Regions from separate parts of the Shewanella sp. KX20019 genome, predicted to be linked through region 1. Evidence: predicted binding sites of a transcription regulator. Region 1 holds the regulator's gene; each other region holds the start of a gene.

Region 1 (10,130 bases):
CCACAAATTTTGGTGCTTGCACCAACACGTGAACTTGCCGTTCAGGTTGCTGAAGCATTCGCAAGCTACGCTAAGTTCATGAAGGGTCTACACGTTCTGCCTATTTACGGCGGACAGAGCATGCAACAGCAGTTAAATGCTTTGCGTCGTGGCCCACAGATTATTGTTGGTACTCCAGGCCGAGTTATGGACCATATGCGTCGTGGCACTCTTAAGTTAGAGTCACTGAAAGCAATGGTGCTTGATGAAGCCGATGAGATGCTAAAAATGGGCTTCATCGATGATATCGAATGGATCCTTGAGCATACTCCTAAGCAGCGCCAATTAGCACTTTTCTCGGCGACTATGCCTGAGCAAATTAAGCGTGTTGCTAACAAATACCTAACTGAGCCTGTACACGTTAAAATCGCTACTACAACGACAACTGTAGAGACGATTGAACAACGTTTTGTACAAGTATCACAGCACAACAAACTAGAAGCTTTAGTACGTGTTCTAGAAGTAGAGAAGACTGAAGGTATTATCATCTTCGTTCGTACTCGTAACAGCTGTGTTGAGCTCGCTGAAAAGTTAGAAGCTCGCGGTTACGCTTCATCACCTCTACATGGTGATATGAATCAACAAGCACGTGAACGTGCCGTTGACCAGCTTAAACGTGGCAAGCTAGATATTATTATTGCTACTGACGTCGCGGCTCGTGGTCTTGACGTTGAGCGTATTGGACACGTAGTTAACTACGATATCCCATATGATACTGAAGCTTACGTTCACCGTATCGGTCGTACTGGTCGTGCTGGTCGTACAGGTATGGCGATTCTTTTCGTTACACACAGAGAGATGCGTATGTTGCGCACTATCGAACGTGCAACTAAGAGCCGTATCTCGCCAATGGATGTACCTAGCCCAGAGACAGTGACCGAGCGTCGTCTTTCTCGTCTAGGTGAGCAAGTTTCTGAAGTGATCGCTAAAGATTCTTTAGACTTCATGAAAGGCGCTGTTGCAAAACTATGTCAAGAGCTAGAGGTCGATACCGACATTCTTGCGGCAGCACTTCTGCAGCAAGTTCAGAAAGATCGTCCACTTCAGTTACCATCAATTCATGAGCGTCAGCGCGATAGCCGTGATGACCGTAACTCTCGTGATCGTAGCGACCGCGCTCCACGTGATCGCAGTGATCGTCCTCGTCGTGAATCTCGCCCAACGCCAACTAGCATTGGTTCAGCTGATTCATTGAAGGACAATCCAGATGTTAAGATGTGTCGCTATATCATCGATGTAGGTCGTGAGAATGGTGTTGGTGTTGGTAATATCGTTGGCGCAGTAGCAAACGAAGCAAACATCGATAGCCGTTACATTGGTCAAATCCAATTATTTGACCACGTCACCGCAATTGACTTGCCTGATGGAATGCCAAAAGATGTACTTGAGCACCTTAGAAAAGTACGTGTATGTGGCCGCCCATTGAATATTCGCGAAGCTGCAGGCGAAACGTTCGAGAACACTTCAGGTGGCGATAGCCGTCCTGCACGTCGTCCTCGCAAACCTGCCGGCGACCGTCGTCCTTCAGGTGACAGAAAGCCGCACCGTAAAGGTCCATCTGGCGAGTAATTTCGCAAAGATAACGGAATAAGGTCAGTTTCTATGAATTAGAAATTGACCTAAAGTCAATTTTTATCCATCCATGGAAAATTGGCATAAATGTTCCAGACATAACGTCAATTTTTATCCATCCATGGAAAATTGGCATAAATGTTCCAGACATAACGTCAATTTTTATCCGTCCATGGAAAATTGGCATAAATGTTCCAGACATAAAAAAGGAGCCACTGGCTCCTTTTTTGTTATCTGATTTTCAGTGGCAACATCCTGTTATACCGAGCTGTAACCCGCTTTAATCGACCCTTTTATATTGTCGATTTTTCTCTTCCAGCTTCAAGGCTTTGATACATGCCTGACAGAGACAGGACTTATTCTCCAATAAATAACTCGCTCCCCCAGCACTTATAGCGTTAGCAAGTACTGTCTTCGATGGGAATGCTTGTGTATGACACCAACACAGCTCAATGCTCTTACCCTGCAATATTGCACAGCCATTTTGAGACTGACACCGCGGACAAGTAGAAGGATCTGATTTCATTGTATTATGTTTTCCTCATCGGTCTGCAGGATGATTAACCCCATCGACTATCGCTACATTGGTTAGCTCATACGGGTTAACGCCCTCGATACAGCCAACATTCACCCCAAACTGATTCGGATTAGAGCGCCTTTGATGATGGGTATATATTCCACAAATACTGCAAAAATAGTGTTTAGCGGTAAGCGTATTGAATTGATAGCACGATAGCTTATCTTTGCCTGCAACCACTTTTAGGCCGTCAAGATCAGCTGAGGCCACTATAGTGCCGCGGCGCTGGCACATAGAGCAATCACAACGGCGTAAATCGGTAACGCCATCAGGTAGATTAAGCGATAACTTAACCGCCCCGCAATGACAACTAGCGCTATGTGTTTGTGTCATAAAATCCCCTTTTATCTCAGCGAACTATTAATGTAACAAAAAGGACTCCTATTAACGAAGTCCATTTAGTAAAAAACCAATAGACTAACTAGTAGGCTATTGGTTTATTCACGCTAAACTAAAAAGGCTTACTTACCAGGGCGAACACCTAATGTATGGCAAATCGCATAGGTTAGTTCGGCACGGTTTAGCGTATAGAAATGGAAATCTTTTACCCCTTCCCGAGCCAACGTATTAACCATATCCAATATCTGCAACGTTAGCGCTTGATCCACAACTTACTTACCAGGGCGAACACCTAATGTATGGCAAATCGCATAGGTCAGTTCGGCACGGTTTAGCGTATAGAAGTGGAAATCTTTTACCCCTTCCCGAGCCAACACGTTAACCATATCCAATATCTGCAACGTTAGCGCTTGATCTACAACTTACTTACCAGGGCGAACACCTAATGTATGGCAAATCGCATAGGTTAGTTCGGCACGGTTTAGCGTATAGAAATGGAAATCTTTTACCCCTTCCCGAGCCAACACTTTAACCATATCGATCGCCACGTTAGCCCCAACCATTTGTCGCGTTATCGCATCATCTTCTAAGCCTTCAAATTGACGGTGTAACCAACCAGGAATGGATACGTTAGTCATGGCCGCAAAACGCTTAGTCTGGTTAAAGTTTGTCACTGGCAAAATTCCCGGGACAATCTCAGCATCGATTCCTGCTGCAGCGCAGCGGTCACGGAAACGCAGATAGGATTCAACATCAAAAAAGAACTGAGTGATAGCACGATTAGCACCGGCGTCGATTTTCTTTTTAAGATGGATGAGATCCGCCTGAGCATTAGTGGCATCAGGGTGCACTTCTGGGTAAGCCGCAACGGAAATATCAAAGTCTGCCACTGAGCGTAAAAGACGCACGAGATCATTGGCGAAACGAGTTGGCTTCGCGCTGCCCTCCGGTAAATCACCACGCAGTGCAACAATGTCACGAATGCCGCTATTCCAATAGTGTTTGGCCAGCTCCTTGAGCTCTTCATCACTCGCATCAACCAGCGTTAAGTGTGGTGCGGCAACCAAGTCGGTCTCTTTTTGAATTCGCTCAATCACGCCATGGGTACGATCTCGAACTCCCGAGTTTGCACCGTAAGTAACTGACACAAACTTAGGGTTCAGTGGTTCAAGGCGACGAATAGAGTTCCACAACAGCTTTTCCATCTCAGGAGTTGAAGGCGGAAAGAATTCAAAAGAAACGTTAATATCATCTCTAAGCTCAGATAAGCTCTGATTCAATGATGTCGCATGTTGTGCATGGTGAAAGCCCATTTCTATTTCCTCTACTTCAACTCGTTAGTCTCGCAATCTCGGTATAGACGTTTGGACGTCTATATGTCCATATACTAGAGAAACTGAGATTGAAGTCAAGTGTAAAAAGCAGCCAAGTGAGTTTTTTTCTTGAGACAGTAAAGCAATGCAGCAGTTACTTGTTCTAGATGGAACACAGCGATAAATCAAAGCCATAAAAAAAGTGCATTCCAGTAACTGGAACGCACTTATTATTAATTCGCTATCGCTCGATTAGCTACACTACTCTTGCAGTAAGTCTCGGCATATATGGGCTAAATCTGATTGCACCGCGGCGGCTGTCACCTGTCTTCCAGCTCCTGGTCCACGAATAATCAGCGGATTGTCTTGGTAGAACTTACTGCGAATAACAAACACATTATCGCCAGGGGTTAAGTTGGCATAAGGATGACTGTTATCAACCCATTGCAGACTCACTTCAGCCTTTAGTTTACCGTCGACTCTATCTAGCGCTGCGACGTACCTAAGCACTTTATCTTGCTCGACTGCGGCTAAATACTGCTGCAACATATCTTCATCTAACTCATCGATACGCGATAAAAACTGCGCTAACGGCAGCTCTGCAAGGTGCTTAGGCACCAATGACTTAAGCTCGATATCTTCAAGTTCGATCTCTAAGCCAATCTCGCGGGCCAAAATAAGCAATTTACGCTGCATATCTCGACCCGATAAATCATCGCGCGGATCCGGCTCAGTGATCCCCAGCCCCCGTGCTTCAACCACGAGCTCTGAAAAGGGTTTAGCCGCATCATAATTTTCAAATAACCAACACAAGGTACCTGAGAATATGCCGCCTACGGCTTCAATACTATCACCACTGTTATGCAGATCATTAATGGCATGCTGTACCGGCAGCCCGGCTCCACAACTGGCGTTATAACGCCAAAACAAGCGACGATTACCCAGCTGTAACTTTAACTCGCGATAAAAAGGCAATGGCCCAGAACCTGCGAGCTTATTGGCACTGACAACATGAATACCGCGGGCAAAAAACTCCGGATATTGCAGAGTTAGATCTGCACTGGCACTAATATCAAGCGCGACAACTTCATCACACTCAAGCCCTTGTAGCTCTTCAAACAAGTGACCGTACTGCCAAGGCGATGCATCTCGCTCAAATACCGCCTTCCATGAATCCAGTGCAATCCCCGTATCGCTAACTAGCGCTTTGCGAGAGCTAACGAGCCCGACAAGGTCAACACTGGCCTCAAGCTCTTTATTTAAAGCTGCTCTGGCACCGTTAAATAGCTCTATCCAAGCTTCACCTATGTTACCTACCCCCAAGAGCAATACGCCAATACGCTTGCGTGGGCCTGCACAGCGACGATGTACTTTCTGAGTCAACAGGTTTACCTGTGATTGGGGTACTAACGTCACTAAGCTCATGCCGTCATTAAACAGCGGACGAGCATTACGGCTGAGTAATCTGGCAAAACCGCGGCGATAAAGATCCGCATCGGCACTGACTAACGCTACAAGACCATAATCGTCTCTAATTTTAAGATCCGTAATGCCTAACGCTTCACTATTAGCATCGAGCAGCGCTTGCACTTGCTTTTGATTCTCTAAAGTAACGGTGAGTTCAACGCGCTTTTTCCCAAGCGACCAATGCGCTAGGGGGTATAATCCCGAATCAGTTAACAAATTGAGCAATGTAGAGAAAGCGCCATCCAACTGAATATTAAACAGTGATACGCTGTTGAGATTGGTCACGACGGGCGCACTAGCAGAGGAGCTTTTAGGCGCAATTAAGGTAAAGTCGGTATGTGACGCATAGCTTGAGCGTACAGCAAGGCTCACGTCAGTATCAAACAGCGGCTGCAGGGTACGGTTGTGCAGTACAGGCGAGCCTAAATGTGCCAGACGATTAGCCTCGTCTAATGATAAGCTGCTCAGTAGCTTAGCATCGTTAATCTTATTAGGATCTGCGTTAAATACACCTTCAACATCAGTCCAAATTGTTACCCGCTCAATATCCGCTAAGCTAGCAATGAGCGTAGCACTAAAGTCGGAGCCATTTCGGCCTAATAATAAAGTGTCACCCTTGTCATTGGCACAGATAAAACCAGTGATAATCAGCCGTTCATTGGGGTGGGCTTCAATCAGGGTTTGCACTCTTTGACGAGAGTCTTGCAAGCGGATCTGCGGCACAGCGCCTTCATCGGCAATCAGCAAGGTACGCGCATCCACATCAGACGCTGCCACACTTGACTCTCGCAATAAAGCTGCCAGCAAGCGTGATGACCAACGCTCACCAAAACTAACCACTTGGCTACTTTGGTAATCGTTGATAGGTGCTAATGATAACAAGCTGATCAGCTGCGCTTTATCGTTTGACAGGCGCTCTCTTAACGATCGAGCTTGCTCATTCGACAGTAACTGCTCTATCAGTCTTTGTTGAAAACTAATCAGCGTTTGTAACTCTTCTTGCCACAACTGCTTTGTGGTGCTCAGTTCCAGCAATCGATATAGAAAGTTAGTGCTTTTTCCTGCCGCAGAAACCACCACAAGATCGTCACTGTGACCATGAGTCAGGAGAATATGTGCAACGCGACGATAGCAGTCTGCGTCAGCTAAACTGGAGCCACCAAATTTATGTAAGTGACAACGTGCCATCTTAAACCCCTTTAATTAACAAGCGACAGCTGCATTGAGTGCAGCTTCAATATCGGCAACAAGATCATCAGCATCTTCGATACCAACAGAAAGACGGATTAAGGTGTCTTTAACCCCTGCTTGAGCACGTGCTTCAGGATCCATCGCTCGATGCGTCATGGTCGCAGGCACTGCCACTAGACTCTCTACTCCTCCGAGGCTTTCTGCAACAGAGAAATAATTAAGATTTTTTAAGAAAGCGACTAATTGCTCTTCACCGCCTCTTAATTCAAAGCTGAGCATCGCACCGAAGCCTTTTTGCTGCTTAGCAGCAATTTCATGACCAGGGTGATCTTTAAGCCCTGGGTAGTAAACTTTTTCTACTGCGCGATGACGGGTAAGAGTATCAAGGATCCGCTGCGCATTCGCCTGATGTTCGCGAATTCTTACCGCAAGTGTTCGAATTCCGCGCAATGTAAGATAACTATCGAATGCACCGCCCGTCAGACCTAAAGTATTTGACCACCAATGCAACAACTCGCCCAGCTCAGCGTCTTTCGCCACCACAGCACCACCGACGACATCACTGTGGCCATTGATATATTTGGTGGTCGAATGAATCACGATATCGGCACCAAGTAGTAAGGGTTGTTGCAAGATTGGTGACAGGAAAGTGTTATCAACGACCACGAGTGCACCCACTTCGTGGCTAGCAGCACTTATTGCTTCAATATCAACAACCCGTAACAGTGGATTTGACGGCGTTTCTAGCCACACCATTTTAGGCTTTCTAGCAATGGCTATAGCCAATGCCGCTGTATCGGTTTGGTCAACGACCTCAAGTTTGAACTGACCTTTCTTCGCCAGATTGACAAATAAACGATAACTACCACCATAACAATCATGAGGTACCACCAACAGGTCATCGGGACCAAGTAAACTAGTCACTAAAGTTATGGCTGCCATTCCAGTACAAGTCACTACCCCTGTACAACCTTTTTCGAGTTCAGCGATAGCATCGCCTAAGATTGAACGAGTGGGGTTGCCTGAGCGGCTATAATCGAAATCTCTAGGATTTTTGTGACCATCAAAAGAATAGTTTGTAGAAAGATAGATCGGAGGTACAACCGCACCATGTTGGCTATCGGACTCGATGCCTTGGCGCACAGCTACAGTGGCTAGTTTACGCTCGGTCATGTACTACTCCTCTTGCTAGATTTTCTTATTAGGGATGTCTGGACGTCTAAATGTACCTAAGCAATTCACCCTAGTCAATCACTTTTGGCCGTTTAGACGTCCAAGCATTTAGAAATCTATTTGCATTTGTCATAAAATAGAGGCAATAATTTGACTGTGCTGCATAAGGGGTTAAAATCTGCCCCGAATTTAAAAATTACAGGTGAGTCAATGACTGAGTGGAACGGCGATTATATCAGCCCATATGCTGAACACGGAAAAAAGAATGAGCAAGTAAAAAAAATTACTGTCTCTATTCCTTTGAAAGTACTCAAGGTGCTTACCGATGAGCGTACACGCCGCCAAGTGAATAACTTACGTCATGCCACCAATAGCGAATTACTCTGTGAGGCGTTTCTACACGCTTACACAGGACAACCGCTGCCAAATGATGGTGATCTTTCAAAAGATAAGCCTGATAGCATGCCTGCGGAAGTTAAACGCTTGATGGATGAGATGGGCATTGAGTGGGAAGAGCTAGAGTAGACAGGCTAAGTATGTGCAAACAAGGACCGCTATAGCGGTCCTTGTTTGCTTTCGTTCGCGAAAAAAGATCCACAGGTAGCTAAATGCTAGACCCAAACACGCTTATTTTCGCCTCTATCATTATATTTTGTGGTGCATTAACACAGAGTCTAATTGGCTTTGGTTTAGCTATCATCGCCAGTCCACTGTTATATATTATCGAACCCTCGCTAGTGCCAGCATCAGTCATTATGATGGGTTTCTCTACGGCCGTATTAACGCTTTTTAGAGAGCGTGGGCAGCTTGAGTTCAATGGGTTGCAATATGCGCTACTGGGGCGCATTCCGGGTGGGATCTTAGGCGCTATGCTTATATTGATAGCCCCTCAGCCTATTCTAGGGCTGGCAATAGCCCTTACCGTGGCGATCGCCGTTGGCTTTAGCTTGCTGAAGTTTAATATTTCGGTTAACCGTTTAAGCCTGTTTATTGCAGGGGTTCTCTCTGGCATTTTTGGCAACATTGCTGCCATAGGTGGACCACCGCTGGCGATATTGCTCGCAGGTAAAGATGCCGGTCAATTTAGAGCGGCCCTATCAGCCTTCTTCATATTTAGTTCTATGATTGCATTGGCCATTTTAGGATTTGCAGGGCTATTAAAGCCTGAACATTTGTGGGCATCATTAATGCTATTGCCCTCTGTAATATTGGGTTATGCAGTTGCCGGTAGATTGGTCGGTAGAGTCGATAAACAAAAAACCAGAGTTTTTACTCTGGTCTTATGTAGTTTCAGTGCACTTATCTTAACAGTTAAGTCGATTATCGAACTTAGTTAACCTAACGCTCAAGTAAACCATGTTTAGAAGTGATATGAGGTTTGTAGCACCCCACCTATCGCTTCATCACTGCCAAACATCCCTGTAAAGTCTAAGAAAAATGACTCACCAAAGGCAAAACCAGAACCAATAGAATAGATGTTCGCCGTTGAATCTTTCATGTCATGGCGATAACCAACACGCAATGACATCCAGTCAAACGCCCGCACTTCACCGCCTAGGCGCCAATACTGCGTGCCATCGAGCTCTTTAAACTTCTTGTTTTCAATCAAATCAACATCGGTTGTTACCGTCAAGATACTCCAGTCATAAGCAACACCTGCGGTCACCAAAGGCTCAACGCGATAGGTGAACTTCTGCCCTTCAACTTCAATGGTATCGACATCTTGGCTAATAAGGTTACGACCTGACAAACCAAATACCAAACCATTGATTGGCTCAATAGCCACACCGACATCGATATTAAAACTGGTTTCATCGTTACGGTATTCAACATCATCAAAGTCACTGGCAGAAAAATTATTCGCGCTAGCAATATAGTTGTACGTATCGATGCGCTGGAACTTTGGTGATATACCTACCGAGATAGGCATATTGACAATAGAGAGCGGGAAACTTAACGCTATTCCTAAATCAGATACAGCCCCTCCAATCACTTGGCCATTTGAGGCTAAGTCGGTCACTGCTGGCGGATTATTTACATCTAAGTCTGTAAGCGCATCGATATCCGATTGGGCAATGTTAGCGACACCAACGGCGTTCACGTAACTTTTGTAGAAAATAGCCATTGGCATTCTTTGATGTGGAATCGCCACGCTAAAACCAAGACCGGCACTGGCGTACGCAGACGTACCTTTCAGCGATTCTAAATCGAGGATCAAATCATCTCGGTAAACATCAATATCGCCACTGTTACCCGCATCAATAGCAGCGGCCAAGCCATCATATGAATCAATAAGAGAGTCAAATTTATCAATCATATTGTCGCTGTCGGCCATATCAATACCGAGCACCGGCATCAATAAAACAGCTGAATTATCTTTGTGTGCATTTAAACCGAGCAATGCTGGGTTAACAAAAGCAGCCCCCTCATTATTAGACGAGGCAACACCAGCGCCGCCC
Region 2 (10,130 bases), 2.0 Mb from region 1:
ATGTTTTATTCGGTGCAGCTTGCTGCATCTTATAAAAAATACCTCTGTCAGTGGCAACAATAAACTTATCGTTATCCATTGTTTGAGCAGATTTAATCAGTTGACTTGTTGAGCCGACCGCATCAGCAAGTTCTACGACACTGGCCGGCGACTCAGGGTGAACCAATATCGCGGCAGTCGGATGTAATTTTTTTAACTCCGTTAACGCTTTGGCCTTAAATTCATCATGGACAATACAGTCACCTTGCCACATTAACATCTCGGCGCCGGTCTCTTTGGCGATATAACCACCAAGATGTCGATCGGGGCCCCAAATGATCTTTTTACCTTCACTGTCTAGGTGCTCAACGATTTCTAACGCAATGCTAGAGGTAACGACCCAATCTGCTCTAGCCTTGACCGCTGCAGATGTGTTGGCATAAACAACAACAGTGTGTTCCGGATGGGCATCGCAAAATTCACTGAATGTTTCAATCGGACAACCAATATCAAGCGAACAAGTCGCGTCGAGTGTCGGCATTAGTACTGTTTTATCAGGACTTAGGATCTTGGAGGTTTCCCCCATAAACTTCACGCCTGCAACGATAAGCGTTTTTGCTGGATGATCACGACCAAAACGGGCCATTTCCAGTGAGTCTGAAACACATCCGCCAGTTTCTTCGGCCAATGCTTGAATTTCTGGATCGGTATAATAGTGGGCAACTAGAACGGCGTTACGCTGTTTCAATAACTGTTTAATGCGGTCTTTAGATTGCTCCTTTTCTATGTCAGACAAAGGAAGCGGCTTAGCTGGAAATGGATAATCAATACTTTCGATACTAGGGACAAATGCGCTCATACTACAACCAAAGACAATAACTGATTCGCGGAATTATACGGAATAATTAACCGTTTTAAAACTCTTAAGGGAAATGCAGTTACAAAAAAGGTGCTTTATTAAGCACCTTTTTTTATCTTGTAATGCAATGTTTACTGCATTGCAAGCAACATCTCTTGTGGTTGCTCTAAGTATAGCTTCCATAAGTTACAGAAGCGCGCAATAGTACCGCCATCGATCACACGGTGATCGCCAGACCAGCTCACTTGCATAATCTTACGAGCCTCAACTTCGCCGGCAGCATTAAATCTAGGTAACACTTGGAGTTTACCCAGTGCCACAATGGCGACTTCTGGCTTATTGATGATAGGCGTTGCAACCGTCCCACCCAATGCACCGATATTTGAAATTGAGATACTGCCGCCTTTAAGATCAGCGGGAGAAACTCTACCGCTACGCGCGGCAGTGGTTAAACGAGTGATCTCTGCAGCCACTTGTAAAATCGTTTTATTTTGCACATCTTTCACGTTCGGCACCAGCAAACCAACTTTAGAATCAACCGCCATCCCGATGTTATGGCTCGATAACAATGTTTGCTCAGTACAGTCGGCATTGACACGACTATTCATGTCAGGAAATTGAGCTAGTGCTAAGGACATCGATTTCATAAAGAAAGGCATCATAGTGAGTTTTAGCTCATCAGTTGAATACTTTTTCTTCATGCTCTCACGCAGTGCAACGAGTTCAGTTAAGTCAAACTCTTCACAATAGGTAAAATGTGGGATAGTAGATACTGATTCAGTCATCATTCTAGCCATTACCGCGCGAACGCCTTTAATCGGTTCGATGCGATCGCCAGTAGCAATAGCCTGTGTGTCTGAAACATTGCCACTCGCAGGTGCCGTTACCGATGGTACGTTAATACTTGTAGAGACTGCTGGAGATTGATGGCGCTCAATATCTTCTTTAAATACACGGCCATTTTTGCCAGTGCCTTTAACTGTCGATATATCTATGTCTAATACACGTGCCATGCGGCGCACCGCAGGGCTTGCTAACGCTTTACCTTGCGAAGCAGGTGCTGCACTTTCACTCATTACAGTGTTTGCTACAGGCTCTACTTGTGTATTTACAGTCGTCGTTGTTGCTACTGGAGTTTCCGCGGCAACTTCAATAGCAAATAGCGGTGCATGTACCTGGGCTAGTTGCCCTTTACGATAATGTAGTTTGGCAATTTTACCATTTTTGATTGCGGGAATTTGCACCAGTGCTTTGTCTGTCATGACATCAGCAATGGGTTGATCTTCTACCACAGTATCGCCTTCGCTAACCAGCCACTCTACCAGTTCACACTCCACAATACCTTCGCCAATATCAGGCAGCAAAAACTCTTCAATAGTGACGTTGGCTGTCGTGGTGTCGTTTTGACTCTGATTACTGCTGACAGTTTCTGCAACAGCAAGTTCAGTGATGACTGCCGCTTGAGCTCCCCCTTCATCAATAACATCAACGGCGTATAGAGGAGCATGCACTTTAGCAATTTCACCTTTGGCATAATACAACTTAGCGATAGTTCCTGGATAAGGCGCTGGGATTTGCACTAATGCTTTGTCTGTCATCACATCGGCAATTGGCTGATCTTCAGTGACAACATCACCTTCCTTCACTAACCATTCAACCAGCTCGCATTCAACAACGCCTTCACCGATATCCGGCAGGATAAACTCTTTAATCATGGCGAGCTCCTAAAATTTTACCGATGCTTTAATGGCTTCAAATGTTTTTAAAGCATCAGGCATATATTCTTTTTCATGGATAAGTGGATAAGGAGTATCCAAACCACAAACGCGAGCAATAGGTGATTCTAGGTATAAGAAGCACTCTTCCTGGATTGTTGCCGCTATTTCCCCCGCAAAACCACCGGTTAACGGTGCTTCGTGGTTGATCAGTAATCTGCCGGTTTTCTTAACCGAAGCAGCAACAGTGTCAACATCCCAAGGAGACAAGGTACGCAGATCAATAACCTCACATGAAATACCTTTTTTTGCTGCCATATCCGCTGCACTCTCTAGTATCTCCATCTGAGCGCCCCAGCCTAACAACGTAATGTCTGTGCCTTGACGAACGACTTCTGCTTTACCTAATTCGATGACAAAGTCACCGTCTCTAACTTCGCCAACAGATGCACGGTAAAGACGTTTAGGCTCAAAGAAAATAACCGGGTTTTTATCTCTGATTGACGCAATCAACAAGCCTTTCGCTTGTTCAGGATTACGCGGTATAACCACTTTAAGGCCTGGCGTTTGGGTAAAATAGGCTTCTGGTGATTGTGAATGATAATGACCACCCGCAATACCACCACCATAAGGCGTTCTAAACGTTAAACCACCGACGTCAAACTCATTACCACTGCGGTAACGGAACTTGGCGCTTTCATTAACGATCTGATCGATGGCTGGAAAGATATAATCGGCAAATTGGATCTCAGCAACAGCTGTCATGCCATTTGAGGCAAGTCCGTTGGCAAAACCTGCAATGCCCTGCTCTGTTAGCGGAGTATTGAAGCAACGATCACGGCCAAATTTTTCTTGTAGCCCTGATGTTGCTCGAAAAACGCCGCCAAAATGGCCAACATCTTCACCAAAAACCATCATTTTTTTATCAGCTTCCATTTCCGAGCTCAGGGCTTCGTTAATGGCTTGCAACATATTCATCTCTGCCACAGCTTATATTCTCCCTGCGCTTTTTGGATAGGCTTCTGGATACTTCTTGATATGTGTTTTTAAATCGGCCAGCTGTTTTTCTAATATGGGGGTTGGCTTGTCATACACGTCTTGGATGAGTTCATCTAAATGCGGTAACGGGATCTTCTCTGCAACTTTAAGTTCAGCTAGGACCTCTTCACGGTATTTAACATAAAGTTCGGCATCTTCTTTCTCATTCAGCCAGCCTTTGTTAATCATCCACAATTTGAATCGTTTTACTGGATCGTGCTGTTGCCATTTTGCTTCTTCATCTTTTGAGCGATAACCGGATGGATCATCTGATGATGAGTGAGCACCAAGACGATAGGTCATCGCTTCAATCAGTACAGGCTTATTATTATCTAGTGCATAGGCACGAGCCTGCTGCGTTGCGGCCAATACCGCCAGCATGTCATTACCATCAACACGAATAGTATGCATACCGTAACCCGGGCCGCGACTTGCAATACCGTTACCAGAAAACTGCTCTTCAGTTGGCGTGGAAATAGCGTAACCATTATTACGGCAGAAGAATATTACAGGAGAATTTAATACCGCAGCCATATTGAGGCCGGCATGGAAGTCACCTTCTGATGCAGCACCTTCGCCAAAGTAACAAATAGCGATGTTACGCTTTTTTTGCATCTTCAAGCTATACGCAACGCCAGTCGCTTGAGGAATTTGGGTTGCTAGCGGTGATGATATGGTCTGATAGTTTAATGCTTGGCTACCGTAATGGATTGGCATTTGACGGCCTTTGCCTAAATCTTTTTCATTACTGAACATTTGGTTCATAAACTGTTCAGTGGTAAAGCCTCGGTAACGAATAGCGGCATGCTCACGGTACTGGGCTAAAATAACATCGCCGTCATCAAGTGCAGCCGTGCTGCCGACGATAGACGCCTCTTCACCGGTACAGGTCATATAAAAACTGATACGACCTTGACGCTGCGCTCCCAACATACGCTCGTCTAATACTCGGGTAAACACACAAGTATCGTGGATTTTCTTAGCCAGCGCTTCATCTATAACGGGTAATACCGCACTTTCGTAAGTAGTGCCATCAGCTTGTAATACTTTAAGGATGGGGATCGCGATAGAGTTTTTATCTAAAAAACTCACACGATGGACAGTCTCAGCATTTGTTTTTGCGTTGCTCATAATGTGCTCTTGTTATTTATGATGCTTCCAAATGTCAAAAGAAGCATCTATCTATTCTAATACGCGGGAAGAACATTACGTTAACGTAAACTAACTCTCAATACTTCCCATCATTCAAAAGACAACTAAGCGCCTCTATGCATGTATATATTGGTTTACATGCAAAATTATTCAGTTTGAATTTAGTCCAAATTACTATCATCTGCCGTCTTTAACATCAGCACTGTTCGTTGACCGATAGGCACTTTGGCATTTGGAAAAACAATCGATTCAAACTCATGTTCAATTTTAACGGCTTTACCGCCCTCTTGCGCCAGAGTGTAACCTTTTGGAAATGCAGTGAAGTTTTCAACATCGTTAGTAAAATTAAATTCAAAATCGTCAAAGTGTTTATTCACGGAGCGGCATACTTGATAAAGATTAAGACGTTTAAGATCAAATTTCGGCAGTTGTAAATTGCGACCTGACATCAATAGCGTCAACATCTCCTTCAAGGCGATAAAACGTGTCATGTCATTTTGCCCCATAGGGAATACTTTGCCCAATTCTATGGTGAAGGCATCCGCGCGATAGTTCTCTGACGAAAAATAGCTAAAAGTTGTCGTCGGTTCATGATGGAATAAAATGGTGTTTACACCGCAAGACTCGAGGAACATGATCTGCTCTCGGCTGTATTTACGACCCGGACGATAGGGATAAATCGCAAATTTTTCGTGTTTGGATCCGCGAATAGCCGTATGTAAATCATAATGAATGCGTTGTCTTTGCCCTGACTGAGAGGCATAAAACCTATCGACGTATTGTTCTAGTTTATGTGCTCTAACGCGCTCAGGATTACACAGACCATCACCACGAGAATGCGCACCATTAAATAGCCGATTCAGATTCTCATCAATAAATCGAGTGCCATTATGAATCGCGGCGGGGTTACCGATTAAGAACATCACCCGATGCTGCAATTTTAACTCTTCTGATAGAATTTGCGTTATGAGTGAATTACACAGCTCTATAGGTGCGGTTTCATTGCCGTGTACAGCACAAGACAACACAATATCTTTACTGTGCTTAGATTGCATAGGCTCAAAGACAATAACGCCAGTATCCCAGACTTCAACATGAGTGTGCGAACCTAAATCAAATTCAAAACTCTCTGGAAGATACTGTGGATGCGCCAAAGTTAGCGCTAGAAAATCCTTGGACTGCTTCAATTCGTGAAACACAAACAACTCCTTATTATCCTTGTCAGTTCGCTCAGTGGTAGCCTGTATGCCTTACAGAATCTATCCCCATTGGCGATATTGCACTGAATACTAGCATAAAACACAGTCTCTTAAGCCAACGAATTTAACCGCTTAGTTCAACAAATAATCAGCTAGCCAAAATTGTACTTGCAATGATTAAAAAGATAAAACACAATGAGGCCATCTAGCCATCCAAACGGCTAACAAATATAAAGGAGTCAACATGGCTTACGCTACATTCGGTGCTGGTTGTTTTTGGGGTGTTGAGTATTTTTTCAAACAAGTTGACGGCGTAACCGACTGTACGTGTGGCTACATGGGTGGCGATGACCAATACTCTTCTTATTCTGAAGTCAAAGCTGGCACGACTGGCCATGCAGAAGTCGTCCTCGTTGAGTTTGACCCAAACAAAGTATCTTATGAATTGTTGCTCGATATTTTTTGGTCGAATCATAATCCTACGACGCTCAATCGCCAAGGGGAAGATACAGGCAGCCAATATAGAAGCAGTGTATTTTTCCATGATGCCAGCCAACAAACCCAAGCGATAAGCGCAAAGCGTGCGCTAATAGAAAGTAGCAAGTGGGGAGATAAGCAGATAGTGACTGAAATAGTCCCAACGCAAAAGTTTCATGAGGCCGAAGCTTATCATCAAGATTACTTGGCTAAGAATAACTTACCTAGCTGTCACATCAGCTTCTAAATATTGCTATAAAAAAGGCGCTGTTGCGCGCCTTTATGGGTGTTAACGGTGAAACTTTAGTTCGCTAATGCTTGCTCGACAATGACTTCAGCATCTTTGAGCAATTGTTGTAAGTGTTCTTGGCTGATGAAACTCTCACCATAAAGCTTAAACAGTGCTTCAGTCCCTGATGGACGCGCCGCAAACCAACCATTGTCGGTTGCGACTTTTATGCCCCCTATTGCAGCTCCATTACCCGGAGCATGTGTGAGCTTCTGAATTATCACATCGTTCGCCAGTGTCTTCGCTGATATTGAATCCACTGTTATTTCAGCAAACTTAGCTTTGTTTTCTAAGCTAATGGGGCTGTCAATGCGCTGGTAATAACTCTGACCAAATTCCTGTTCTAGCTCCAGATAGCGCTGTTGCGGTGTTTTTCCGGTAACAGCTAAGATCTCTGCGGCTAACAAACACAAGATAAAGCCATCTTTATCAGTACACCAAGTACTACCATCGAGCCTTAGAAAGGCCGCTCCTGCGCTTTCCTCTCCGCCAAAGGCAAACGTACTATTGGCCAGACCATCGACAAACCATTTAAAGCCGACAGGTACTTCAGACATGCGTTTATCATGCATAGCACAGACTTTATCTATCATCGCACTTGAGACTAATGTTTTACCGATGACCATGCTATTGGTCCAATTGGGGCGATGAGTCACAAGGTAATCGATTGCAACGGCGAGAAAATGGTTTGGATTCATCAAACCACTGCCAGGACATACTATACCGTGTCGATCAAAATCAGGATCATTAGCAAAACATAGATCATACTGCTCTTTATGCGCCAGTAGACCCGCCATAGCATAAGGAGAGGAGCAATCCATTCTGATCTTGCCATCTTTATCCAATGGCATGAAACTAAAGCTCGGGTCGACCTTGTTGTTGACTATTGTAATGTCAAAACCATATCTGTCCGCAATTGGCTGCCAGTAATGAATACCGGAGCCACCAAGAGGATCTATGCCTAAATGCAGTTTCGCATCGGCAATGGCCGACATATTAATAACGCTTGCAAGATCGTTTACATAGGGCGTGATCAAATCTTCAGCAATGACGTAATCTGTTTGCAACGCTTTATTGTAATCAATCCGTTTAACGCCCACTAAGTCTTGTTCTAAATAGTGATTTGCTCTATTTTGGATCCAGTTGGTGATATCCCCTTCAGCAGGTCCGCCATGAGGAGGATTGTATTTAATTCCACCATCTTGAGGGGGATTATGTGAAGGCGTTACGATGAGACCATCGACCAAACCTTTATCACCCAGCTGTTTATTAGCACAGACGATAGCGTGGGAGACAACTGGTGTAGGAGTAAAACCGTCATTTTTATGAACTGCCACAGTCACTTTGTTTGCGACTAAAACCTCAATAACTGATATGGCAGCGGGTTGTGATAGCGCATGGGTATCAATACCTAATATAAGCTTGCCTGTTATTGCAGCTTCGATACGATAATCTGCTACCGCTTGAGAAATCGCTAAAATGTGGGCTTCGTTAAAACTGCGCTTAATAGCACTACCACGATGACCCGATGTGCCAAAGGTGACCTGTTGTGTCACCTCTTTGACATTAGGGCTTAACCGATAGTACAAACTTACCAATTTAGATATATTGACCAAATCCCTTTGTTCAGCAATCAGTCCCGCTCTTTCATGAATAGCCAAAAACTAGCTCCTTTAGTTAACGTATAACCGCTATTATACTTTGTCAGTGATGGCGACAACTTGCTCATCGTCGGTACCAAATTGGGTTAATACTTCAGACAAAATAGTGCGTTTCTTAGCGGTGTTATTGTTGGTAGTCACCCAAAAGCCACTATTGCCAATCTCTTTTGGATTAGCAGACTTACTTGCTTTAAGTAACGCTTCCTTTGACGTCGCAAAATACAATCTATCACGCCCTTGGATCTGCAGTACTTGTTCAAATTGACTATTGGATGACTGATATACAGTGTCCAGAATAAACAGAAATCGACCGACGGCACCTTTTTGTGCAGCTAACTGCTCTGCATCAATTAACTCGATAAAATTAGCAAGAGTATTATTTTCAACCACGCTTGCTTCATTAACGACTTCTACGGCGTTATCGTCACTTTCTAAACTTGGGTGACTGATCGTTTCAGGTTGAGCTTGAGCAACGGCATCAACACGTAGGCCTAATATTCGACGTAAAATATCTGAAGCACTTTCACCAATCTGTTCTGTTTTGCTGGCTATGTGACGATAAAGTTCTTCATCAACCTCGATATATTTCATAACGGTTATCTTCCTTACGTAGAAAACGTGGATTGGTGTTATATATTGCTCCCAGTGTAGCGAGGTTTAGAGCCTTGATAAAGCGCCAATAATTGAAAACTGCGATCCAAATAAGAAAGTAAGGCTAGTTAACTAACTAAGCGGTTAATAATGCGCCAAAGAGGTGACATTTTTATGACCTTACTTGGATTATAAACAGGATACAGGCACAATCTTGCACCAATTGATCTTTTAGGCGAGCATAAAATGCACTATACGACCCATGGCAGCGGACCTGTTGTCATTCTAATCCACGGGCTATTTGGCGATCTCGATAACCTAAAGTCTCTTGGGAAAGCCTTAGAAGATTGTTTTACTGTGGTACGAGTCGATGTCGCCAACCATGGCAGTAGCAAACATGTCTCTTCGATGACCTACCCTTCATTAGCAGATGACGTAAAACAGTTACTCAACACACTCAACATAACCGATGCCATAATCGTCGGACATTCGATGGGCGGCAAAATTGCCATGGCAACCGCCCTCATCTATCCAGAATGTGTCAGTAAACTGGTTATTGCCGATATTGCCCCTGTTGCATACAGTAGTCGTCATGACAAAGTCTTTAATGCGCTCGAAACAATGCCATTAAGATCAATTGACGGTAGACGTGATGCACTTACGCATATGCAGAGTCTAGATATTGATGACGGTACAGCGATGTTCTTGATTAAGTCACTTAAACGAACTGATATTGGCTTTGAATGGAAGATGAATCTAACAGGGCTAAAGCAAAGCTATGATGACATCATCAGTTGGCCAAAATTTACCACTAAATATACTGGGCCATGTTTATTGATCCGTGGCGGCGACTCAGACTACGTCACATCAGCCCATCGAAGCGCTATAATTGAGCTATTCCCAGCAATAAAAGGGAAGACTATCGAGGGTACTGGCCATTGGCTTCATGCTCAAAAAGCAAACGTTTTTAACCGTGTAGTAAAAGATTTCCTTATCAGTAATTGACTTAGATTTACGACTAATATGATGTAAAGCGTATAGCCGCTTTAAAACTTATATGGTATATTCGCGCCACTTTTTTTGGCCAGAAGGAATGGTAGATGTTGATGCAGCATATGGAGCAGATTGAAGCCTTAGGCTTAAACCTGTTTTTTGCAGCCATTTTCTTTT
Region 3 (10,130 bases), 380 kb from region 1:
AAAAACCTCAAAAGTTCATAGTCCCAGTTGTAGTTACCCTTCGCTACTCCTGGGTGGTGGTACTTAATAAATCCCCAAACTTTACCTAATATTTCAAGGTTCTCTAACTCTTGGTTAGACTTAATTCCAACCTCGATATCTGAGCCATTATCAAACTCTCTATCTTTGTCTGCGCTTTTGAACGCTTTTAAGGGGGCTGCATCAATCGATATGCCATCTATTGATAAGTGTAAATTATCAACCCAAACTTTACCTGTTCCTGTTAAATAGGCTGAAACAGTTATCTCTTCAGCTTGTTGGGGCTTTAGATCCAAATTGATCTCATACTTTTTCCAATCTGTTGTACCGGTAATCTCTCGGCCTTGCATTGCATCAAAAGCTATTGATGGCGATACGCTCATAGCAAAGCCAGCATTACCATTTTTTACACCTTCAGTTTTGATGTAACCACTTAATACTATTTTTTCGCCTTGGTAACTTGCCGGCAGCCTAAGCTGCCAGTTTTGACTTCGTGGCTTGTCGGATAAGTTCTTTATGTATAGTGAGTAGCTGCCACTATTAAAGATCAATGTGTCAGTGCTAGAGCTACTTTTATCAACGTTATAGGATTTCCATAAAGTGGGAGCATTATCCTTTTGCTGTTCAAAATCAAGATTAAAACTGTCGCAGTGGACATAGTCGCTAAGTAATAAGCTTGCAAATAGCATAGTGGAAACTAGTTTCATTTTTTATAAGATCCAAATCAAAAAGTTATTGTTATCAACATTGGAGTGTATTTGCTAGCAGTGCTGCAGCGATATGAAATAATGTACAGTTGTGTTGATTTTCTTCGCTGGGAAACAATACATAGACACAGTTAATGACACTCTTTTGGATCTAGTTATGTTATTGACTATCAATGGCTGGCTAGGTTGGATGTTTCATGCCTTAGAGGCCGAGTTAACCGTAACGGGTAAGTTAGAAACAAGTTATCTTGTGTGTTGGGGAAAACATTTCAAAATGTGGGCTCAGGGTAAAATTTAATAATTAATAACTCTGGTGCTAGACGATTGTGCTTTTCTAACCAAGTGAAGATGCGGCAATAACCGACCATGACAAGGATGTCATGGTCGAGCTTCCACGGATATTCTATCCAACACTTACCGCAGGCATTGGAACCAATGCTGCAGGAAGTTACCTTCTATCTAGTAGATAGAGCTTGATACCGTTTTTTGTTGAGCGCAGCGCAGCATTTATCTTGGTCGTATGGTCGCAGCTATCAACAGTTAGAAGGTGTTAACAGTGCAAACTCCCTGCATTAGGCTTATTGATGAAATTTTTAAAATTAGATAAACCTCCCACCAGTGAGCATCAGAATTTACATTTAAGTCGCCAAATTTGCAGACAGCAATCTCCCCCGTTGGAAATTTCGCTTTTTAAATTTCGCCGGGGCGCTGAGGGTTTGTTAAGGGGGACAAGCGCTTTACCCCTTGGCTCTGGTGTGGGCGAAGCACCACGACTTTAGTTGTTAGACGAAGTCTAACTGTTAATCTTCAAAGGCCATAAGGCCTCATTCCCACTAAGCTGTGGGATTAAACCCCATTAACACCAGCTCATCGCCATCCCTCTGATACTTCAAAAACAACTGCGCAATATCATTCGGCGCTGATGACACAGCGCAAAACCCATGTTGCGCATAAAAGCTCTCCAAATGCGCCAAGGCAAAAATATAAGTTTTTCCATCTGAAATTACTGATGCCAACTCTCGCATTAAGCGGTGCCCAACACCTTGGCCACGAAAATTTGGATGCACCAACATCCCAGTTAAAATGGATAACTGGCCAATAGGCCGGATACGGGCACTGGCAACTATCTCAAAGGCAATAGGTTTAGAATGAGTTATATCAGAGGAAGTTATTTCAACGCTATTAGCCGAAGCTGAATCGGCTCGAGTCAACACGCAGACTAACTCTTTCTGCAACAAGCGTGCATAAGGCATATATTGACGGTAGAACTGCTTTACCTCAATACGATCATCAGTCGCCAACCAAGTTAATTGCACTTTTGTATTAATTGCTGCTGTCATAAACAAAAAGGTTGTGAGTCAATTTATGAAAGTTAAATTGTCGCACTAAAGCAGACTTCATACTACCTATGGCATACAGGCATAGCTAACTCTTGTTCATTAATTACTTTGGTGCCTGAGGTAGTGTTTTCTAATTTAGCGTAGATACGGCTGTGACCGTCCATGACATGGACGTCATGGCCGAGCCTCCAGGGATGGACTTGCAGCGTGTCACTGAAGTATCTACGCATACGCCGACCGCAGGTCATCGGAACCACTATTGATAAAAAGAGCACTTGGTTTCATATACCTAGTCAAGCTAGAAATCGTGCATTTCTTAATGCTTGCAGCAGATACAACGAAGATTTTTTACCCTCCATGGTAAATCTTCAGAAATGTTCCAGGCATAAAAAAACCGCCCTTAGGCGGTTTTAATTGCGAGCTTTGCCGATTTAATCGGTAAAGCTTAAAGACCTGCGTCAGCGCGTAGTGCTTCTGCTTTGTCAGTTGCTTCCCAAGGAAACTCTTCACGACCAAAGTGACCATATGCAGCTGTCGCTTGGTAGATTGGACGAGCTAGGTTTAACATCTCTGTTAGACCGTATGGACGTAGGTCGAAGTGACGACGAACTAGGTCAATCAATAACTCTTCAGCTACTTTAGCAGTGCCAAATGTTTCGATGCTGATAGATGTTGGCTCTGCAACACCAATGGCGTAAGACACTTGAATCTCACAACGTTCAGCAAGACCCGCTGCAACAATGTTCTTTGCAACGTAACGGGCAGCGTATGCCGCACTACGGTCAACTTTTGATGGGTCTTTACCAGAGAAAGCACCACCACCATGACGCGCCATGCCGCCGTAGGTATCTACGATGATCTTACGACCGGTTAGACCACAATCACCTACTGGACCACCGATAACAAAACGGCCTGTTGGATTGATGAAGTACTTAGTGTCTTTAGATAACCACTTAGCCGGCAATACAGGCTTGATGATGGTTTCCATAACACCTTCGATCAGGTCCGCTTGGCTTACGCTGTCGCAATGCTGGGTCGAAAGTACAACTGCGTCGATACCATGGATGCTGCCGTCTTTGTTATAGGCAAAAGTCACTTGGCTTTTTGCATCAGGACGCAACCAAGGAAGTGTCTTGTCTTTACGAACTTCAGACTGACGCTTCACTAACTTGTGTGAATACGTAATCGGTGCAGGCATAAGTACATCGGTTTCGTTGTTGGCATAACCAAACATTAGGCCTTGGTCACCAGCACCTTGCTCTTTAGGGTCTGCACGGTCAACACCTTGGTTGATGTCTGGAGATTGTTTACCAATGACATTTAAGATAGCGCAAGAATCAGCGTCAAAGCCCATATCAGAATGGGTGTAACCAATGTCGCGTACAGTCTTACGGGTGATCTCTTCGATATCAACCCAAGCTGAAGTAGTTACTTCACCGCCAACCATAACCATGCCAGTTTTGACATAAGTTTCGCATGCTACGCGTGCTTTTGGATCTTGCTCCAAAATTGCGTCTAATACCGCATCAGAAATCTGATCGGCGATTTTATCTGGATGACCTTCTGAGACAGACTCAGAGGTGAACAAGTGCTTTGCCATGATGGGGAATCTCGTCTTTATACAATTTGAATGTGTAGAAGTATCTACATCTAGACGGCTATCTTAGTTGAAAACAGAAAAGAAGACACCCCTTTCACTTAATTTTGTGCAGTGATCCACGCTATTAAATCCTTATAAATATCATGGGTAATCATCCGGTTTCTATATAAGCGACTGTTATTGAAGTTTTTTATTGGTTGGTGTCGATATTTATTCCAATAAAAAAATGATCAATGCTGAGCTTGTATTGCTTGGCCAAGAGAGGAATATTTTATTTTACTTAAGATTTAATGGGCTAAAGCGCGGTTAAGGTGTTGTTAAATATAGTTAGGCTACCTGCTGAATCAGCTAATAAGTGCCGATATTTTTCAATCAGGGCGAATTAAATTTGCGTCCTACAGCCTAGTAGGCGAAAATATGGCTCCAAATTTTGCTGTAGTGCAGGGTAAAGCAGATACCAAAGTTGCTGCCTTGCGCTAGATCTAAGCCTCAATACCTCAACACGACGCAGGAGAGAGCATGTCATCTCGTAAAGAACTCGCTAACGCAATCCGTGCATTAACCATGGATGCCGTTCAAAAAGCCAATTCTGGTCACCCAGGTGCACCAATGGGGATGGCTGACATCGCTGAAGTGCTATGGAATGATTTCCTTAAGCACAACCCAAACAACCCAGAGTGGGTTGATCGTGACCGTTTTATCTTGTCAAACGGCCATGGTTCTATGCTTATTTATTCTTTACTGCACCTAACAGGTTACGCATTACCTATTGAAGAGTTGAAGAACTTCCGTCAGCTTCACTCTAAAACACCGGGTCACCCAGAATATGGTTACACCCCAGGTGTTGAAACAACAACAGGCCCACTAGGCGCTGGTATTAGTAACGCTGTGGGTATGGCTATTGCTGAAAAGACCTTGGCTGCGCAGTTCAACCAGCCTGGTCACGACATTGTTGATCACTTCACCTATTGCTTCTTAGGCGATGGCTGCTTGATGGAAGGTATCTCTCATGAAGCCTGTTCTTTAGCGGGTACTTTGGGTCTTGGTAAGCTAGTCGCTTTCTGGGATGACAACGGTATCTCTATTGATGGCCATGTTGAAGGCTGGTTTACTGATGATACGCCTAAGCGTTTCGAATCTTACGGCTGGCATGTGATTGCTAACGTAGATGGTCATGACAGCGATGCTATCCGCGCGGCAATCGAAGCAGCTAAGTCTGTTACTGATAAGCCGACAATGATCTGTTGTAAAACGACTATCGGTTTTGGCTCGCCAAACAAATCTGGTAGCCATGACTGCCACGGCGCACCACTAGGTGATGCTGAAATTGCAGCTGCTCGTGAATTCCTTGGTTGGGATCACGGCGCATTTGAAATCCCAGAAACCGTCTATGAAGGTTGGGATGCTAAAGATTCTGGCGCTTCAAACGAAGCAAGCTGGAACGAAAAGTTCGCGGCTTACACGGCTGCTTTCCCAGAACTTGCTGCTGAGTATAAGCGTCGTGTTATCACTGGCGAATTGCCTGCTGAATTTGAAGAGAAGGCCAATGCCTTTATTCAAGAATGCCAAGATAAAGCTGAAGGTATTGCTAGCCGTAAAGCGTCACAAAATGCGATTGGTACTTTCGGTGCAATGCTACCTGAAATGCTTGGTGGCTCTGCTGACCTTGCAGGCTCCAACCTAACATTATGGTCAGGTTCTAAGGGTATTCAAGACGATGCTGCCGGTAACTACATCTACTATGGTGTACGTGAATTCGGCATGAGCGGCATTATGAATGGTGCATCTCTACATGGTGGTTTCATCAACTACGGCGCAACGTTCATGATGTTTATGGAGTATGCGCGTAATGCAGTACGTATGTCTGCGTTGATGGGTATTCAAAACATCTTCGTTTATACCCATGACTCTATTGGTCAAGGTGAAGATGGTCCAACTCACCAGCCAGTTGAGCAACTTGCTAACTTGCGTATGACACCAAACATGACGGTATGGCGTCCATGTGATGCAGCTGAAACTGCAGTATCTTGGAAGAATGCGATTGAACGTCGTGATGCTCCTACTTCGCTAATCTTTAGTCGTCAGGGCCTTAAGGCGCAAGCACGTAGCGCTGAGCAATTGGCTGATGTAGCTAAAGGCGGTTATGTACTGAGTGATTGCGCGGGTACGCCTGACTTAATCCTTATCGCTACCGGTTCTGAGGTGCAACTAGCGATGGATTCTGCAGCTGCTCTTACAGAACAAGGTCAGAAAGTACGAGTTGTTTCTATGCCTTCGACTAACGAGTTCGATAAGCAAGATGCTGCTTATAAAGAGTCTGTACTGCCAAGCAGTGTGACTAAGCGAGTGGCGATTGAAGCGGCACACGTTGATTTCTGGCACAAGTATGTTGGTTTCAACGGCGCTATTGTTGGCATGAGTACTTTTGGTGAGTCTGCACCAGGTGCTGATTTGTTGAAGCACTTCGGCTTTACGGTAGACAATGTTATAGCAACCGTTAACGGTCTATAATCGTCAGTGATAAAGCTGACGGCGCATTGGCAAGCTAAAGTTTGTCGATTGCGCCGATAGACTGCTCTATGATCCAACGGCCTACCAATCGCGGTAGGCCGTTGTTGTATCAATAAATCGATGAGTATAAAGGTAAATTAGTTAATGATAAGAGTCGCTATCAATGGTTATGGCCGTATTGGTCGTTCAATTCTTCGTGCGGTTTATGAGTCTGAAAAACGCGATCGAATTCAAATCGTGGCGATTAATGAGTTGGCAAAACCTGAAGCGATGCTGCATTTAACCCAATATGACACCACCCATGGACGTTTTCACACCCAGGTTAAATTAGAAGATCAGCATATGGTCATTGGTGACGATGCCATTAAGCTACTGCATGAAGCGAACCCTGAAAACTTGCCATGGCAAGAGATGGGCATTGATATTGTATTTGAAGCTACTGGGGTGATTAACGACAGGCAAGCTTGCGAGGCGCATATAAAAGCGGGTGCCAAACAAGTTCTTATTAGTAATCCGTCATCAAGTGATGTTGATGCCACAATCGTCTATGGCGTTAACCATGAACTGTTGAAAGCTGAACATACCATCGTCTCGAATGCCTCCTGCACCACTAATTGTATTGTGCCAGTGATCGATGTACTCGATGAATATTTTGGAGTCAAAAGTGGTGCCATTACCACGATTCATTCGGCGATGAATGACCAGCAAGTGATCGATGCCTACCATGATGATTTGCGTCGAACCCGCGCCGCAGGGCAATCAATTATTCCGGTGGATACTAAACTTGCCCGTGGTATTGAACGCATCCTACCGCATATGAAAGACAAGTTTGAAGCTATCTCAGTACGTGTTCCTACCATTAATGTTACCGCTATCGACCTTTCCGTTACGCTCAATAAGCGCGTCGATATCGAACACGTAAATAAGGTGCTAAAACAGGCATCTGAAGGTTCATTCTCTGGGGTTGTTGGCTATACTAACGAACCATTAGTGTCATGTGATTTTAACCATGACCCACGCTCAAGTATTGTCGATGGTACACAAACTCGAGTAAGTGATGGCCATCTAGTTAAGTTATTACTTTGGTGTGATAACGAGTGGGGCTTTGCTAATCGCATGCTCGATACCAGTTTAGAGATGATTAAGGCGAAAAGAAGGTTTAAATAGAAGGACCTAGGTCCTAGGGAAAGCAGGTTCTAGAGACTAAGACGATAAAACCGGAAAGCAAAAGTAGAAGAGCGTAAGAAAGGTTACTGGTGGCGTTGTTTTGCTTTTGTTTTTATAGAAGGCGGAAGCCGTCCTGGAAGTGAGCTTGCGAACGGCCTAAAACCTAGGGCCTTCTTCTAAAGTAGGTCGGCATTTATGCCGTCATCAATGATGGGCTAAAGCCGAACCTAGATTAAAAAACATAATACGGGCTGTTGATTGTATAACAGGGCGAAGCCCGCTCTAGCCGCGAAGCGTCCTCGCAGCGAGTTTACGAGTGCTCTAGCTTCTAGGATTCAAGCAGGTTCTAGGAAAGGCTAAGACGGAAGAGCAAAACATTATAAAGAGCTGGCAGGCGGTGTTTACTGCCTGCTAATACTCAAGCCTAGACAATGGGTGTCGTGTCCTCAGAGTCGAGTGGAACAGTTTCATTTTTACTTTAATTTTTTAACTTTAACTTTAACTTTAACTTTAACTTAAATCGTAAGGAAGCATGAAATGGCGATTCTTAATATGCAAGACATAGACCTTCAAGGTAAGCGTGTGCTTATTCGTGAAGATCTCAACGTGCCAGTCAGTGACGGTGTGGTAACAAGCGATGCACGTTTACGTGCATCGTTGCCAACCATTAAGCTTGCGCTTGAAAAGGGTGCTGCTGTAATGGTGATGTCTCACCTTGGGCGTCCAACAGAAGGGGAGTTCAATGCTGAATTCTCAATGCAGCCAGTAGTTAACTATCTTGCTAAGGCACTGGATTGCCCTGTGCGTTTAGCTAGCGAATATCTTGATGGTGTTGAGGCGGCAGTTGGCGAAGTGGTTGTTTTTGAAAACGTCCGTTTCAATGTTGGTGAGAAGAAGAATGACGAAGCACTGGCTAAAAAAATGGCAGCGCTTTGCGATGTTTACGTTATGGATGCATTTGGAACGGCTCACAGAGCACAAGCATCGACTCATGGCGTTGGTCTACACGCACCGATTGCCTGTGCAGGTCCTTTGCTAGCGGGTGAGCTCGCTGCACTGGGTAAAGCGCTTGATAATCCAGCTCGCCCAATGGTAGCTATTGTTGGTGGTTCTAAAGTGTCCACTAAGCTGACAGTGCTAGAGAGTTTATCAACTAAAGTTGACCAGCTCGTTGTTGGTGGTGGCATCGCGAATACATTCATTGCTGCTGCGGGTCACAAAGTCGGTAAGTCGCTTTATGAAGCAGATCTTATTGATGAAGCTAAGCGTCTTGTTGCGGCTGCACAAAGCGGTGGCGGTGATATTCCTGTACCGACAGATGTGGTTGTTGCGAGTGAGTTTAGCCCAACAGCGACTGCAACATTGAAAGATGTTAGTGCCGTTACGGACACGGATATGATTTTTGATATCGGTCCAGATAGTGCTGAAGCGTTAGCTGAGATCATCAAGAATGCCGGTACCGTGGTTTGGAATGGCCCTGTTGGTGTATTTGAGTTTGACCAATTTGGTGAAGGTACTAAGCGTATCGCTCAAGCCATCGCCGATTCAAATGCATTTTCGATTGCGGGTGGTGGAGACACGCTAGCGGCAGTTGATAAGTATGATATCGCTGACAAGGTGTCATACATCTCAACCGGTGGCGGCGCTTTCTTAGAGTTTTTAGAAGGCAAAGAGCTTCCAGCCGTAGTGATGTTGGAGAGTCGCGGTCAGTAACCGATACTGATTTAGCTATAGCATACAAAAAAATTACCAAACTGTTTGTTGGCGGGCTTTAAATCGACATTTGTCGGAGTTACACTAGCCGCCAACAATACAGTGCTTAAATCTGTAGCAAAAAAATAGAATTATAAAAACAACCAGTAACCGTGGTTGAGTCTGAAGCAAGAACGCTGATGACTTAATGACATAAAAATCAATCCAAACGATAGCGACCTCGGTGAGTCAAATCACCCTATTATTGGAGTAATAAATGGCCTTAATTTCCCTACGTCAAATGTTAGATCACGCAGCAGAGCATGGATATGGCGTACCTGCGTTTAACGTGAACAACTTAGAGCAGATGCGTGCGATTATGCAAGCAGCTGAAGCTACTGACAGCCCTGTGATTGTTCAGGCATCAGCTGGCGCACGTAAATATGCTCGCCCACAGTTCTTAAAGTATCTAATGGCTGCAGCACTTGAGCAGTATCCAGATATCCCTGTGTGTATTCACCAAGACCATGGTACCGATCCTGATATTTGTCAGCGTTCAATCCAATTGGGCATGTCATCAGTAATGATGGATGGCTCTTTGATGGCAGATGGTAAAACACCTGCATCATATGATTACAACGTTGATGTTACCCGCCGTACAGTGGCATTCGCACACGCTTGTGGTGTGTCTGTTGAAGGTGAAATCGGTTGTCTAGGTAGCTTGGAAACAGGTGAAGCAGGCGAAGAAGATGGTATCGGTGCAGCTGGGATCCTGACGATGGACCAGATGCTAACCACACCAGAAGAAGCGGCACGTTTTGTTGCTGACACTCACGTTGATGCGCTTGCAATTGCGATTGGTACTAGCCACGGTGCTTATAAGTTTAGCCGTAAGCCTACCGGTGACGTGCTGCGTATTGACCGTATCAAAGAGATCCACGCTCGTATTCCTAACACTCACTTAGTGATGCACGGTTCATCTTCAGTGCCACAAGAGTGGTTAGAGATCATCAACCAGTACGGTGGTGCTATCCCTGAAACTTATGGCGTACCGCTGGAAGAGATCGTTGAAGGTATCAAGCATGGCGTACGTAA

What was found. The regulator MetJ, encoded in region 1, represses methionine synthesis genes. The targets are predictions, from matches to a motif close to TAGACGTCTAGACGTCTA.
Region 2: the regulator MetJ is predicted to act here: its motif matches at 6,149-6,166, upstream of msrA (peptide-methionine (S)-S-oxide reductase MsrA).
Region 3: the regulator MetJ is predicted to act here: its motif matches at 3,709-3,726, upstream of metK (methionine adenosyltransferase).

Annotation. Positions count from the first base shown of each region.
Region 1 covers NZ_CP068437.1:584,149-594,278, reverse strand. The annotation lists gene JK628_RS02570 (DEAD/DEAH box helicase) at 1-1,608, shown strand, start outside; gene JK628_RS02565 (cysteine-rich CWC family protein) at 1,892-2,137, opposite strand; gene JK628_RS02560 (GFA family protein) at 2,153-2,521, opposite strand; partial or broken gene JK628_RS02555 (methylenetetrahydrofolate reductase) at 2,650-2,769, opposite strand; partial or broken gene metF (methylenetetrahydrofolate reductase) at 2,800-3,840, opposite strand; gene JK628_RS02540 (bifunctional aspartate kinase/homoserine dehydrogenase II) at 4,102-6,495, opposite strand; gene metB (cystathionine gamma-synthase) at 6,511-7,671, opposite strand; gene metJ (met regulon transcriptional regulator MetJ) at 7,882-8,196, shown strand; gene JK628_RS02525 (sulfite exporter TauE/SafE family protein) at 8,280-9,008, shown strand; gene JK628_RS02520 (conjugal transfer protein TraF) at 9,032-10,130, opposite strand, start outside.
Region 2 covers NZ_CP068437.1:2,588,396-2,598,525, reverse strand. The annotation lists gene nadA (quinolinate synthase NadA) at 1-838, opposite strand, end outside; gene JK628_RS11365 (dihydrolipoyllysine-residue acetyltransferase) at 970-2,553, opposite strand; gene JK628_RS11360 (alpha-ketoacid dehydrogenase subunit beta) at 2,563-3,540, opposite strand; gene JK628_RS11355 (thiamine pyrophosphate-dependent dehydrogenase E1 component subunit alpha) at 3,544-4,722, opposite strand; gene astE (succinylglutamate desuccinylase) at 4,905-5,942, opposite strand; gene msrA (peptide-methionine (S)-S-oxide reductase MsrA) at 6,187-6,666, shown strand; gene pgm (phosphoglucomutase (alpha-D-glucose-1,6-bisphosphate-dependent)) at 6,723-8,369, opposite strand; gene seqA (replication initiation negative regulator SeqA) at 8,403-8,960, opposite strand; gene JK628_RS11330 (alpha/beta fold hydrolase) at 9,207-9,965, shown strand; gene JK628_RS11325 (DUF2788 domain-containing protein) at 10,061-10,130, shown strand, end outside.
Region 3 covers NZ_CP068437.1:965,204-975,333, forward strand. The annotation lists gene JK628_RS04195 (S41 family peptidase) at 1-725, opposite strand, end outside; gene JK628_RS04200 (hypothetical protein) at 883-1,023, shown strand; gene JK628_RS04205 (GNAT family N-acetyltransferase) at 1,559-2,065, opposite strand; gene metK (methionine adenosyltransferase) at 2,511-3,665, opposite strand; gene tkt (transketolase) at 4,185-6,176, shown strand; gene epd (erythrose-4-phosphate dehydrogenase) at 6,321-7,343, shown strand; gene JK628_RS04225 (phosphoglycerate kinase) at 7,881-9,056, shown strand; gene fba (class II fructose-bisphosphate aldolase) at 9,313-10,130, shown strand, end outside.